Methylomagnum ishizawai: one gene and its partner. The protein of the gene in region 1 interacts with the protein of each later gene in a pairwise test. Links are inferred from orthologs where the notes say so. Each region holds a gene or a part of one and is shown on either strand. Other genes may lie near its edges.

What was found.
Region 2: the proteins of B9N93_RS20230 (region 1) and bioB interact in binary tests that used the Escherichia coli proteins (3 or more experiments, as listed by UniProt). The link is inferred for Methylomagnum ishizawai from one-to-one orthologs.

What each region holds. Positions count from the first base shown.
Region 1 is NZ_FXAM01000001.1:4,489,512-4,497,547, forward strand. The notes cover bases 2,443-5,412. They hold B9N93_RS20230 (class II glutamine amidotransferase), read right to left. Parts: upstream 4,330-5,412; coding sequence 3,556-4,329; downstream 2,443-3,555. Other genes in these bases: B9N93_RS20220 (SdrD B-like domain-containing protein), read left to right, coding at 2,443-2,826; yjgA (ribosome biogenesis factor YjgA), read left to right, coding at 2,978-3,544; B9N93_RS20235 (cyclic nucleotide-binding domain-containing protein), read left to right, coding at 4,499-4,849; B9N93_RS20240 (efflux RND transporter permease subunit), read right to left, coding at 4,858-5,412. Outside these bases: more of B9N93_RS20220, read left to right, coding at 1-2,442; more of B9N93_RS20240, read right to left, coding at 5,413-7,980.
Region 2 is NZ_FXAM01000001.1:437,425-442,881, reverse strand. The notes cover bases 1-2,925. They hold bioB (biotin synthase BioB), read right to left. Parts: upstream 2,005-2,925; coding sequence 997-2,004; downstream 1-996. Other genes in these bases: B9N93_RS01825 (ComF family protein), read left to right, coding at 2,018-2,776; bioF (8-amino-7-oxononanoate synthase), read right to left, coding at 1-994. Outside these bases: B9N93_RS01820 (choice-of-anchor A family protein), read left to right, coding at 2,977-3,912; DNA endonuclease SmrA, read left to right, coding at 4,156-4,755; B9N93_RS01810 (phosphotransferase enzyme family protein), read left to right, coding at 4,752-5,457. UniProt on the Escherichia coli protein: Catalyzes the conversion of dethiobiotin (DTB) to biotin by the insertion of a sulfur atom into dethiobiotin via a radical-based mechanism.

The sequences.
Region 1 (8,036 bases):
ACCGGCTTGTGCGCGGGCACCTACTACGTCAAGGTCGACGAAACCACCCTCAACCCCGATCTGGTGGCGAGTCCGGTCAGTGTCGGCGGCAACCGCACGGTCGATAGCAACCCGCAGCCGGCCCAGGTGGTGTTCACCCTCAACAACGGCGGCGACCAAACCCTGGATTTCGGCTACAACTCCCCCTGTAAGGGCAACATCGGCGACTACGTCTGGCACGACCTCGACCGCGACGGCATCCAGGACGCGGGCGAACCCGGCATGAACGGGATCACCGTCAACCTCAAGGATTCCACTGGCGCCATCGTCGCCACCACCGTGACCGGCCCCGGCGGTCCCGGCAGCCAGGACGGCTACTACCAGTTCAACGGCCTGTGCGCCGACAACTACACGGTGGAAGTGGACACCGCCAGCCTCCCGACCGACTACACCGCGGCGCCATCGGTCCAGGGCAACAACACCAACCAGGACAGCAACGGCAGCCCCGCCACGGTCAGCCTGGGAACCGACACCAGCACGGCCCAAGATATCGACTTCGGCTTCCTGTCGCCCTGCTCCGGCGTCATCGGCGACTATCTCTGGGAAGACGACAACCAGAACGGCCTCCAGGACTCGACCGAACCGGCCCTGGACGGCATCACCGTGCAGTTGAAGGACGGCCTGGGCAATATCGTCGCGACCGATATCACCGGCACCGGCGGTTCCACCGGCAAACCTGGCTACTACGAGTTCCGGGGCTTCTGCGCGGGCACCTACACCGTGGTGGTCGATCCCACCGGCCTGCCGCCCGGCTTCGTCCCCACGCTGAACAACGTGGGCGGCAACCGGGGCGTGGACAGCAACGGCAGCCCGGCCAGCGTCACCCTGGCCTCCGACAACGCCAGCGACCTCAGCATCGATTTCGGCTACAAACCGCCCTGCCTCGCCAAGATCGGCAACTACGTCTGGGCCGACAAGAACCAGAACGGCCTCCAGGATGCCAGCGAAACCGGCATCAACGGCGTCACCGTCAACCTGAAGGACAGCAGCGGCACCCTCATCTACACGGAGCAGACCTACACCAACACCAACCCCGGCTATTACCAGTTCAGCGGCCTTTGCACGGGCAGCTATAGCGTCGAGGTGGACGGTTCCACCCTGCCGCTGGGCTATATCCCGACCACCGCCCTGGTGGGCGGCGACCGCGGTGTCGATAGCAACAACATCCCGAGCGCCGTCACCCTGACGACCAACAGCAGCTACGACAGCACGGTGGACTTCGGCTATGTGCCGCCCGCCAACCTGGGCGATAGGGTCTGGAACGACGCCAACGGCAACGGCATCCAGGACGGCGGCGAAACCGGCCTCGTCGGCCTCAAGGTGGAGCTGTACCAATGCACCAGCAACACCCTCAAGGGAACCACCTACACCGGCACCGACGGCCTCTATGGCTTCCCGAATATCGCGCCGGGCAGCTATTACATCCGCGTCTACGCCAACGCCACCTACCCGGTGTTCACCACCGCCAACCTGGGCGGCAACGAAGCGCTGGACAGCGACGCCAACGCCAGCGGCGTCACCCAGTGCGTCACCTTGACCTCGGGCCAGACCTACAACGACCTGGATGCCGGGTTGCAACCGGCCACCGCCAGCCTGGGCGACTTCGTGTGGAACGACGCCAACCAGAACGGCTTGCAGGATAGTGGCGAGGCGGGCATCGGGGGCGTCTTGGTCAGCCTCTATAACTGCGGTTCGACCGCCGCGCTGCGCACCACCAACACCGGCTCCGATGGCAAATACGCCTTCACCGGGCTGGTGGCGGGCTGCTACGAAGTCGGCTTCCAAACCCCAGGCGGCTACACCCTCACCGTGGCGAACGTGGGCGCGGACGACGGCATCGACAGCGACCTGATCCAGACCACGGGTCGCACCACCGCCTACACCCTGGCGATAGGGCAGGCGTTGACGACCGTGGATGCCGGGTTCTACACCAAGGGCTCCAATGGCTGCGACGAGGACGACGACGATAAGGACGGCGATAAATCGGGCGACAAGGACGACGACAAATCCGGCTGGGGCGACAAGTCCGACGACAAGGACGGTGATAAATCCGGCTGGGGCGACAAGTCCGACGACAAGGACGGTGACAAATCCGGCTGGGGCGACAAGTCCGACGACAAGGACGGCGACAAATCCGGCTGGGGCGACAAGTCCGACGACAAGGACGGCGACAAGTCCGGCTGGGGCGACAAGTCCGACGACAAGGACAGCGACAAATCCAGTTGGGGCGATAAATCGGACGATAAGGATGATGACAAATCCGGCTGGGGCGATAAATCGGATGACAAGGACGGCGACAAATCCGGTGGCGGCTCCAGCAGCGACTGCGAACACGACCACGATCCGTGTTCCAGTGGCAACACGGGTTCCGGCGATAAGTACGGCGACGACAAATCGGGCGATAAATCCTGGGACAAGTCCGACGACAAGGACAGCGACAAATCCGGCTGGGGCGATAAGTCCGGCGACAAATCCAGTTGGAACGACAAGGATGGCGATAAATCTTGGGACAAGTCCGATGACAAATCCGGCGACAAGTCGGATGACAAGGACGGGGATAAATCGGGCGCGGGTAGCTGCGGCGATAAGTCCGATGACAAATCGGGCGATAAATCCGATGACAAGTCCGGCTGGGACGATAAGTCCGATGACAAATCCGATGACAAGTCCGGCTGGGACGATAAGTCCGATGACAAATCCGACGACAAGTCCGGCTGGGATGACAAGTCCGATGACAAATCGGGCGATAAATCCAGCTGGGGGGGATGGTATGGCTGGAAACACTAAACCCTAGCTTCGTCCACCATCGGGGCGCGGCTCGACGCCTGTCCCGGAAACCAAGCCCTTGCCCTTACGGGGCAAGGGCTTTTTCATGTCCGCCGCCCAGCACGAGCGGTGCTATAGTTGCCAGCCCTTAGCGAACCCTTTGGACCAACCTATGTGGACGGACGATCCCGATGATTACGAACCCGAGCTTCCCCCCAGCAAATCCCAACTCAAGCGCGACAGCGCGGCGCTACACGACCTGGGCCAGGAACTGATCGAACTCCCCCCCGAGCAACTCGCCCGGCTGGACCTGCCCCCCGGACTCCTGGACGCGGTGCGGCTGGGCCAGACCATCACCGCCCACGGCGGACTGCGCCGCCAGCGCAAATACATCGGGAAGCTGCTGCGCGACCTCGACCCCGAACCCATCCGCCAAGCCTTGGCCGATTTGAAAGTGGTCAGTGCCGACGCCGTCCGCCTGCAACACACCTGCGAGCGCTGGCGCGAACGGATGCTGGCCGGGGGCGACGCCGCCGTGAACGAATTCCTGGCCGAATACCCGGAAGCCGACCGCCAGAAACTCAGGCAATTGGTCCGCGACGGCCAGCGCGAGCGCCAAGCGGGCCAAGCGCCACGGGCGGCGCGGGCGCTGTTCCGCCATGTCCGGGAAACGCTATCGGCGGACGCGGACGCGGACGGGACGGGGGAGTTCGAGGAGGAGGCACCGGAAGCCGATTGACGCGGCCCGGCCTACAAACCCTCGACCGGAACGCCATCCCGGAACAGCACCAACTGATGGGTCCGCAGCGCCGTCCAGGCCTCGTTGTCGGTGAGCGGCAAGGTGGCGATCACCGCGACCCGGTCCTCGGGCGTGGTGAGCTGGCTGAAATCGACGGTCACGTCCTGATCCACCAAATGGGCGCAGCTGAACGGGGCTTGGCGCACCAGATAATGCAACTGGGTCGAGCAATGGGCGTAGAGAGCGTCGCCGTTCGACAGCAGGCAATTGAAAGTGCCATGGGCGGCGATGTCCTGGCAGAGCCGCTTCAGCACCCCGAACAAGGCGATCTCGTCGGGCGGGCCGTTGGGGAATTCGCGGCGGAAGGTGTCGAGGATATGGCAGAAGGCCCGCTCGCTGTCGGTATCGCCCACCGGGCGGTAATCGCCGGACAGCGCGGGCGCGTAGTTTTCCAGATTGCCATTATGGGCGAACAGCCAATAGCGGCCCCACAGCTCGCGCTGGAACGGATGGCTGTTCTCCAGGGCGATGCGGCCCTGGGTGGCTTTGCGGATATGGGCGATGACATTGGTGGAATGGATCGGATAGCGCCGTACCAATTCGGCGACCGGCGATTCGATGGTGGCCTTGGAATCGAGGAACACCCGGCAGCCCCGGCCCTCGAAAAAGGCGATGCCCCAACCATCGCGGTGATGGTCGGTCAGCCCGCCGCGCAGTTGGAAACCCTCGAAGGAAAAACAGATATCCGTGGGGACGTTGCAATTCATGCCTAGCAATTGGCACATGGCGGTGTCGGTCGGGAGGTTGTGGAAAACGCTTACCAGTATGCCACGAAGCGGCCCCGGCCCCGCCCGGATTCCACCCCGCGCCGTCCATCGCTCCCGCGTGGCGGGCCGGGAATGGGGCTGGTACACTCCGGTCCATCGCACTCCAGTCCTCCAGAACGGGACCGCCATGCACATCGATTTATTCAAGAACACCGACAGCGTCGAAACCTTCCCGGCCGGGACGGCGATCTTCTCGGAAGGCGAGGATTCCGACGGTCTCATGTACGTCCTGCTGGAAGGCGAAGTGGAAGTCTTCGTCGGTGGCAAGCCGGTCAACCTGATCGGGCCGGGCGAATTCCTGGGCGAGATCGGCCTGATCGACCGCGGCCCGCGCAGCGCCACGGCCATCGCCACGATGGATTCCAAACTGGCCCCGATCAACGAAAAGCGCTTCCAATTCCTGGTGCGGCAAACGCCGAACTTCGCCCTGGCGGTGATGCGGTCCATGGCCGAACGCCTGCGCCTGCCCCGCGACTGAGCGGAGCCTCAGCCCGGACGGACGGGCAACCCCCGCCCCTTCACCCAGGCATACAAGGCCGGAATCACCACCAAGGTCAGCACGGTGGAGGACAACATCCCGCCCACCATGGGCGCGGCGATGCGGCGCATGACCTCCGAACCCGTCCCCGTCCCCCACATGATCGGCAGCAAGCCCGCCATGATGGCGACCACGGTCATCATCTTGGGCCGCACCCGGTCCACCGCGCCCTCGCGGATGGCGGCGTAGAGATCGGCGGCCCGCAGCGCCCGCCCCTCCCGCCCGCAACGCGCCCGCGCCGCGCCGAGCGCCTGGTCCAGATAAATCAGCATCACCACGCCGGTTTCCGCCGCCACCCCGGCCAGGGCGATGAACCCCACCGCCACCGCCACGCTCAGGTGATAGCCCAAGCCATACAACAGCCACACCCCGCCGATCAAGGCGAAGGGCAAGGACAGCATCACGATCAGGGTTTCGGTCAACCTGCGGAAATTCAGATACAGCAGCAGGAAGATGATGAACACGGTCAGCGGCACCGCCAGCGCCAGCTTGGCCTTGGCCCGCTCCATGTACTCGAACTGCCCGCTCCAGGTGGCGTAATAACCGGGCGGGAACTTCACCCGTTCCAGCACCGCCCGCTGCGCTTCCGCCACATAGCCGCCGATATCGCGGTCGCGGATATCCACGAACACATAGGCCGACAACAGCGCGTTCTCGGTGCGGATAACCGGGACGCCACGCTCCAGGCCGATCCGCGCCAATTGCCCCAAGGGCACCATGGCCCCGGCGGGCGTCGGCACCAGCACTTCCGAGGCGATGCGCTGCGGCGAATCGCGCAGTTCCCTGGGATAGCGCACGATCACATCGAAGCGCTCCCGGCCCTCGACCGTGGTGGTCACGGTCTCGCCGCCCAGGGCCGTGGCGATCACCTCCAGGAAATCGCCGACCCCGAGGCCGTGCCGCGCCAATTGCAGCCGGTCCGGCTCGATATTGAGGTAATAGCCGCCGGTGATGCGCTCGGCGTAGGCGCTGCCGGTGCCGGGCACGGTCTTGACCACGGCCTCGATCTGGGTGGCGAGCCGCGCCATTTCCGCCAAATCCTTGCCGAACACCTTGATGCCGATGGGCGTGCGGATGCCGGTGGACAGCATATCGATGCGGTTCTTGATCGGCAGGGTCCAGGCGCTGGTGACGCCCGGTAGCTGGGTCGCCCGGTCCATCTCGGCGATGAGCCGGTCCAGGGTCAGGCCGGGCCGCCATTGGTCCTCCGGCTTGAGGTTGACCACGGTCTCGAACATTTCCAAGGGCGCGGGATCGGTGGCGGTGGCGGCGCGGCCCGCCTTGCCGAACACCGACTCGACCTCGGGGAAGGTTTTCAGGATGCGGTTCTGGGTCTGCATGATCGCCGCCGCCTGGGTCACCGACAACCCCGGCAGGCTCATGGGCATGAACAGCAAAGTCCCCTCGTTCAACGTGGGCATGAACTCGCTGCCCAACCTGGAGGCGGGATAGACGCTCGCCGCCAGCGCCAGCACGGCCACGGCCAGGGTGAGCTTCTGCCAGCGCAACACGGTCTCGATGACCGGGCGGTACAGCCAGATCAACAGCCGGTTGATGGGATTTTCATGTTCCGGGACGATCCGGCCCCGGATGAACCAAACCATCAGCACCGGCACCAAAGTCACCGACAGCAAGGCGGCCCCCGCCATGGCGAAGGTCTTGGTGAAGGCCAAGGGCTTGAACAAGCGGCCCTCCTGCTCCTCCAGCACGAACACCGGCAGGAACGACACGGTAATCACGCAGAGGCTGAGGAACAGCGCCGGGCCGACCTCCCGGGCCGCCGCGATCATGAGTTCCAGGCGGTCGGCGCCGGGTCCGGCACGTTCGAGGTGCTTGTGGGCGTTCTCGATCATCACGATGGCGGCATCGACCATGGCCCCGATGGCGATGGCGATGCCGCCCAGGCTCATCAGGTTGGAATTGATGTCCAGCCAACGCATCACGATGAAGGCGATCAACACCCCCACCGGCAACATGACGATGGCGACCAGGGCGCTGCGGACGTGATAAAGGAACACCACACAGACCAAGGCCACCACTAAGCTTTCCTCGAACAGCTTGTCGCGGAGGTTGGCGATGGCCTTGAGGATCAACACGGAGCGGTCGTACACCGGCTGGATCGACACCCCGGCGGGTAAGCCGGGCGCGAGTTGGGCCAGCTTGGCCTTGACATGGTCGATCACGTCCAGGGCGTTCTGGCCGTAGCGGGCGATGGCGATGCCGGACACCACCTCGCCCTCGCCGTTCAATTCGGTGATGCCGCGGCGTTCGTCCGGGCCGAGTTCGACCCGCGCCACATCGCGGATCAGGACCGGCGTGCCGCCCTCGGCCTTCACCACCAAATCCTCGATATCGCGGATGCCACGCAGATAGCCCTGGCCGCGCACCATGTATTCGGTCTCGGCCATTTCCACCACCCGCCCGCCCACGTCGCGGTTGCTGGCGGCGATCACCCGGCCCACCTCGCCCAAGGCGATGCCATAGGCTTGCAGCTTGCGGGGATCGACCACCACTTGATATTGCCGCACGAAGCCGCCGACGCTGGCGACCTCGGCCACGCCCTGGGCCTTGGTGAGTTGGTAGCGGAGGAACCAGTCTTGCAGGGCGCGGAGTTCCGCCAAGGAATGTTGCACGCCCAGTACGGCGTATTGATAGACCCAGCCCACCCCGGTGGCGTCCGGTCCCAGGATGGGCACGGCGTTTTTGGGCAAACGGCCCGCGAGCATGGCGAGATGCTCCAACACCCGCGAACGCGCCCAATATAAATCGGTCCCGTCCTCGAAAATCACATACACGAAGGACGCGCCGAAGAACGAGAAACCGCGCACCACCTTGGAACGCGGCACGCTGAGCATGGCCGTGGCCAAGGGATAGGTCACTTGGTCCTCGACCACCTGCGGGGCTTGGCCGGAATATTCGGTGTAGACGATCACCTGGGCGTCGGACAGGTCCGGCAAGGCGTCGAGCGGGGTTTTCAGCACGGCGTAGACGCCATAGGCCACGACGAAGGCCGTCGCCAGCAGGATGAGGAAGGCATTGCGGGCCGAGCCGTCGATGATGCGCCCGAGCATGGGGGCTCCTTACGGGGAGGGAGGGAGCCGGTGTTATGGCGGATGGGCGGGGGATG
Region 2 (5,457 bases), 4.1 Mb from region 1 along the record:
TAGCGCCCAAGACCACGGGTTGGATCGGGCTGGTGCTGGGCATCAAGACGAGCCCCAATTGTCCGGCTCCGGCCCGGAAGCGCTGGATCAAACGGTGTAGATGCCCGCGCCGCCAGGATTCCTCGCGGGCCAAGCGCAGGGCGGCACGGCTCGCTTCCGCCATAGCGGGCGGCAAGGCCGTGGTATAGAGATAAGTACGGGCGCGCTGGATAAGATATTCGATCAACTCCGCGCAGCCCGCGACGAACGCCCCGAACGTCCCGAACGCCTTGCCCAAGGTGCCGACCAAGACCGGCACCGCGTCCTGTCCCAGGTCCGCCAGTTCCAACACGCCGCCGCCCCGCCCGCCCAGCACGCCCAGGCCATGGGCATCGTCGATCATCAGCACCGCGTCCAACTCGCGGGCCACGGCGGCCAGTTCCGCGACCGGGGCCACATCGCCATCCATGCTGAACAGCCCATCGCTGACGATCAACCGGGTGGACGCATCGCCCGCCGATCCCGCCGATAAGGATTGCCGCAACGCCGCCGCATCGGCATGGGGATAGCGTTTGAGCCGCGCCCCGGACAATAACGCGCCATCCAGCAGCGAGGCATGGTTCAGCCGGTCCTCGAACACGGTGTCGCCGCGCCCGGCCAAGGCGGTGATGGCCCCGAGATTGGCCATATAGCCGGTGGAAAACAGCAAGGCCCGCTCGCGCCCGGTGAATTCGGCCAGTTCCTCTTCCAGGGCGTGATGCGCCCGACCGTGGCCGGACACCAGATGCGCCGCGCCAGCCCCTGCGCCGTAGTCCTCCGCACCGCGCCGCAAGGCCGCGACCACCTCGGGATGATTCGCCAGCCCCAAATAATCGTTGCCGGAAAAATTCACCCGCTGCCGCCCCTCGACCACCACGTCCACGCCCTGCGGACCTTCCAGCACCCGGCGGCGGCGGTACAAGCCATCCCGTTCGAGGGCGGCCAACCGGGCGCGTAATTCCCCGCGCAAATCCATCCTCACTGGACGCCGAGACCCGACATCCGCAGCCCCAAGCGCCGGAACAAGCGCTGATCGCTTTCGGCCACCGGATTGCCGGTGGTCAACAACCGTTCGCCGTAGAAAATGGAGTTGGCCCCGGCCAGGAAGCACAAGGCTTGCATTTCATCGCTCATATCGCTGCGGCCCGCCGACAGCCGCACCCGCGCTGCGGGCATCATGATGCGGGCGGCGGCGATGGTACGGATGAACACGAAGGGATCGAGCTTTTCCGTTCCAGCCAAGGGCGTGCCCTCGACCTGGACCAGCATATTGATCGGCACGCTCTCGGGGTGCTTGGGCAGGTTGGCGAGTTGGACCAGGAGTCCGGCACGGTCGCGGTCGCCCTCGCCCATGCCGACGATACCGCCGCAACATACGCCGATACCCGCCTGCCGCACCCGGTCCAAAGTGTCCAGCCGGTCCTGGTAGGTGCGGGTGCTGATGATTTCCGAGTAATATTCCTCGGAAGTGTCGAGGTTATGGTTGTAGAAATCCAAACCGGCGTCCTTGAGCCTTTGGGTCTGGCCATCGCTCAGCATCCCCAGGGTGACGCAAGTTTCCAAACCCAGCGCCTTGACGCCATCGATCATGGCGCAGACCCGCTCAATATCGCGGTCCTTGGGACTACGCCATGCCGCCCCCATGCAGAAACGGCTGGCCCCTTGCGCCTTGGCCGTCCGGGCGGCGGCCAAGACCTGTTCCACCGGCATCAATTCTTCGCGGGGCAAGCCGGTGTCGTAGCGGGCGCTTTGCGGGCAATAGGCGCAATCCTCGGCGCACGACCCGGTCTTGATGCTGAGCAGGCTGCTGATTTGCACCTGGTTGGGATCGAAATGCTGGCGGTGTACCGTCTGCGCCCGGTAGACCAAATCGTTGAACGGCAGGGCGAACAGGGCCTCGACTTCTTCCACGCGCCAATCATGGCGGATTTCGGCGACCGGGTGGTCGTGCCAGCCTTTGAAGTTTGAGGTGGAATTTTCTCGCATGGGGACTCCGGGAATGATCGTTCGGGCGGCTTGGGCGCGGGTCCGTCAACTCGGCCAGGGGGTCGGCGCGGACAACTGGCCGCGTATTATACAAGAATGGCTGTATCCACCCACTTGCCTGTTATGCGGCGATCCGGGCGAGATGGGCTTGGACCTGTGCCCGGCTTGCGCCGCCGACCTGCCCCGCATCGCCGTGGCCTGTCCGCGCTGCGCCTTGCCCCTGGCCGCGGACGCGCCGCATTGGTGCGGACGCTGTCAAATCCACCCGCCGGTCTACAGCGCCGCCCATGCGCCCCTGCTTTATCACGGCCATAACGCGGCCGGTTTCCTGGTCAAGGGGCTGAAATTCGCCCGGCGGCAAGCCTGCGCCCGCTTGCTCGGGACGCTGCTGGCGGACAGCCTCGCAGGCCGGGCCGATCCGCCCGAAGCCTTGATTCCCGTGCCCTTGCATCCCCGGCGCTTGCGGAAACGCGGCTTCAACCAAGCGCTGGAAATCGCCCGCTTCGTCTCGGCCCGCCTGGAGATTCCGCTCGCGCCGGACGCCTGCCGCCGGGTGCGCGATACCACCGCGCAATCCTCGCTCGACTCGGCCAGGAAGCGGCGGCTGAACCTCCACCAGGCGTTCCAGACCGCGCCGGACCTCGCCTACCGGCATGTAGCGGTGATCGACGATGTCTTGACCACCGGCACCACCGCGACCGAATTGGCGCGGACCCTACGGCGGGCGGGGGTGGAAAAGGTGGAGATTTGGACCTGTGCCAGGGCGGGTTAGCCGGGCTCAATCCATCGAACCGCGCCCAGGCCCGCCGCCCACGGGCCAAGGACCCGCCCGTCAATCCAACCTGTCACAATCGCCTTGGCTATCGGACGGGAAATTGTCTACCATCCTCCCATGGCGGACCCAAAACGCCATCGGATTCATATAGATATAAAAAACATCGCCACCACAGGAAACCCCACAGGAGTCCCCTTATGCGTATCGCCTTCGCCTTGCCCCTCCTCTGGCTGGGCTTCTCGACCGCCCAGGCCGCCGCCCTCGCCGGTCCCGCCGCCAGCTACAACGCCTTCTTGTTCGGCGACTTCACCAGCGCCAACTCCGATACCGAGGGCAATCTGGCAGCAGGCGGGGCCGTCAACGTCAGCAATTACTCGGTGGCTTCGAGGATCACCGGCAATCCCGCCACGTCCCCCAACCCGGCCCGCTTGGTGGCCGGGAACCTGACCGCCAGCAACGGCGGCGTCGGCAGCGGCCAGAACGGCGCGATCTACGCCGCACACGCCTCGCTCAGCAGTTTCACCGCCACCGGCGGCGTGTTCTCGCAAACCCTGATCGATTTCGCCGCCGCCCGCACGCAATACCAAACCCTGTCCACTTATTGGGATTCGCTCGCGGCCAACGGCAGCGCGACCAACAATTACGGCAGCCTCACCCTCACCGGCAGCGACACCGTGCTGAACGTGTTCGACCTCGGCGGCAGCACCATCACCAATACCAACTCCGTCGATATCTACGCCCCCGCCGGTTCCACCGTCCTCATCAACGTCAGCGGCACCGGGCAGACCTTCCAGAACGGCCAAGTCACCTTGCACGGCATCGACCCGACCCACGTCATCTACAACTTCTTCGATTCCCGCTCGCTGAACCTGGCCGGCAGCAAGAACCCGAACGGCTCCATCCTGGCTCCCTGGGCCAGCGTGTCCGGCGGTTACGGGCAAATGTACGGGCAACTGCTGGCCGAATCCTTCAACGGCAACATCGAGTTCCATAATTTCCTGTTCGCGGGCAGCCTGCCCGATCCGGTCGCGGTACCGGAACCGGCGACATTCTGGCTGTTCGGTCCAGCCTTGCTGTGGAGCCTTGGGAAAACCGCCCGGCGCGGCACCCCGGCCCATCCGCCACGGGCATAAAAAAGGCGGTGGTTCCGCGCCAGGAACCACCGCCGAGCGCCACAGCGTAGACAATCGATACGGCCCGGCTTGGAAGGAATGGGACAGGGTTTGCTGATGTCCTGCTGCCGGGCCAGCAGGGTTTGAGCCGACCCCGTCCGACCGGCCCGGCGGCGCGGACCACGCTCCCGCCACCACCGAATTTTGTTATCCTCTGGACAATATCTTCCCGCGAACCCATCGGCGCCCATGCCCAAACCGCCCATGCCCCCCGAGGACTTTGAACTGTTCCGCCAGGAAATGGCCGATGTCGAGCCCTTGTCCACCCCCGGCCTCGCCCTGTCCAAGCCGCGCACCGCGCCCACGCCCGGCCAGGACTACCGGCGCGAAGCGGCCCAGCGCGAAGCCGGGCTGTTCGACGAGAACCAATTGCCCACCGTGTTCGTCGAGCCGCTGCACCCGGAAGCCATCCTCAGTTTCAAGCGCGGCGGCATCCAGAACGGCGTGTTCCGGCGCTTGCAACGCGGCGGCTACGATATCGAGGCCATGCTCGACCTGCACGGCTTGAACGTGGAGCAAGCCCGCCACGAAGTCCACCGCTTCATCCAGGATTGCCTGCGCCACGATGTGCGGCTGGCCCTCATCAGCCATGGCAAGGGCCGCAACAACAAGGAACAACGCCCGGTCCTCAAGAGCTTCCTGGCCCGCTGGCTGCCGATGTTCCCGGAAGTCATGGCCTTCCACAGCGCCCAGCGCTATCACGGCGGGGCCGGGGCGCTCTACCTGCTGCTGCGCAAGAGCGAACGGCAAAAACACAAGACCCGCGAAAAACTCGGACTCGTCTCCGGCAAACCCGAACCATGACCCCCTCCCCCTGCGGCCCCGCGACCACCCCACCCGACCTGGGTTCCCCGCCCTTCCAAGCCGCCGCGCGGTTCGCGCCCGAACCCATCGCCACGGTGGAACCCCTGGGCCGGGGGCTCATCAACGCCACCTTCCTGGTCGCGACCGCCCGTCGCCGCTTCGTCCTGCAACGCATCAACGCCAGGGTGTTCCCCGATCCCGTGGCGATCATGGCCAACCTCCGCATCCTGACCGATCATCTCCGTGGCACCGGGGCCAACACGCCCGCCCACCCCCTGCGCCTGCCCGGACTCCTCGCCACGGTGGACGGCGCGGATTTCCACCGCGACGGGACCGGGGAATACTGGCGGGCGCTGGATTACATCGAGGATTCCCGCACCCTGGCCCGGCTGGACCATCCCGCCCAGGCCGAGGCCGTGGGCCGGGCCTTGGGCCGCTTCCACGTCCTCGCGGGCGGCATCGATCCCGCTTCGATGCGCGATACCCTGCCCGGCTTCCATATCGCGCCCCAATATCTGGCCCGCTTCGACGCCATCGCCGCCCGGCCCCGCCCGGCGGACGGGGCGGCGCTACGGGCGGCCCTGGATTTCGTGGCGGCGCGGCGCGATGGCCTGGACGTGCTGGAACAAGCCAAGCGACGCGGCGAGTTGATTCCGCGCGTGGTCCATGGCGATCCCAAACTGGATAATGTGCTGTTCGACC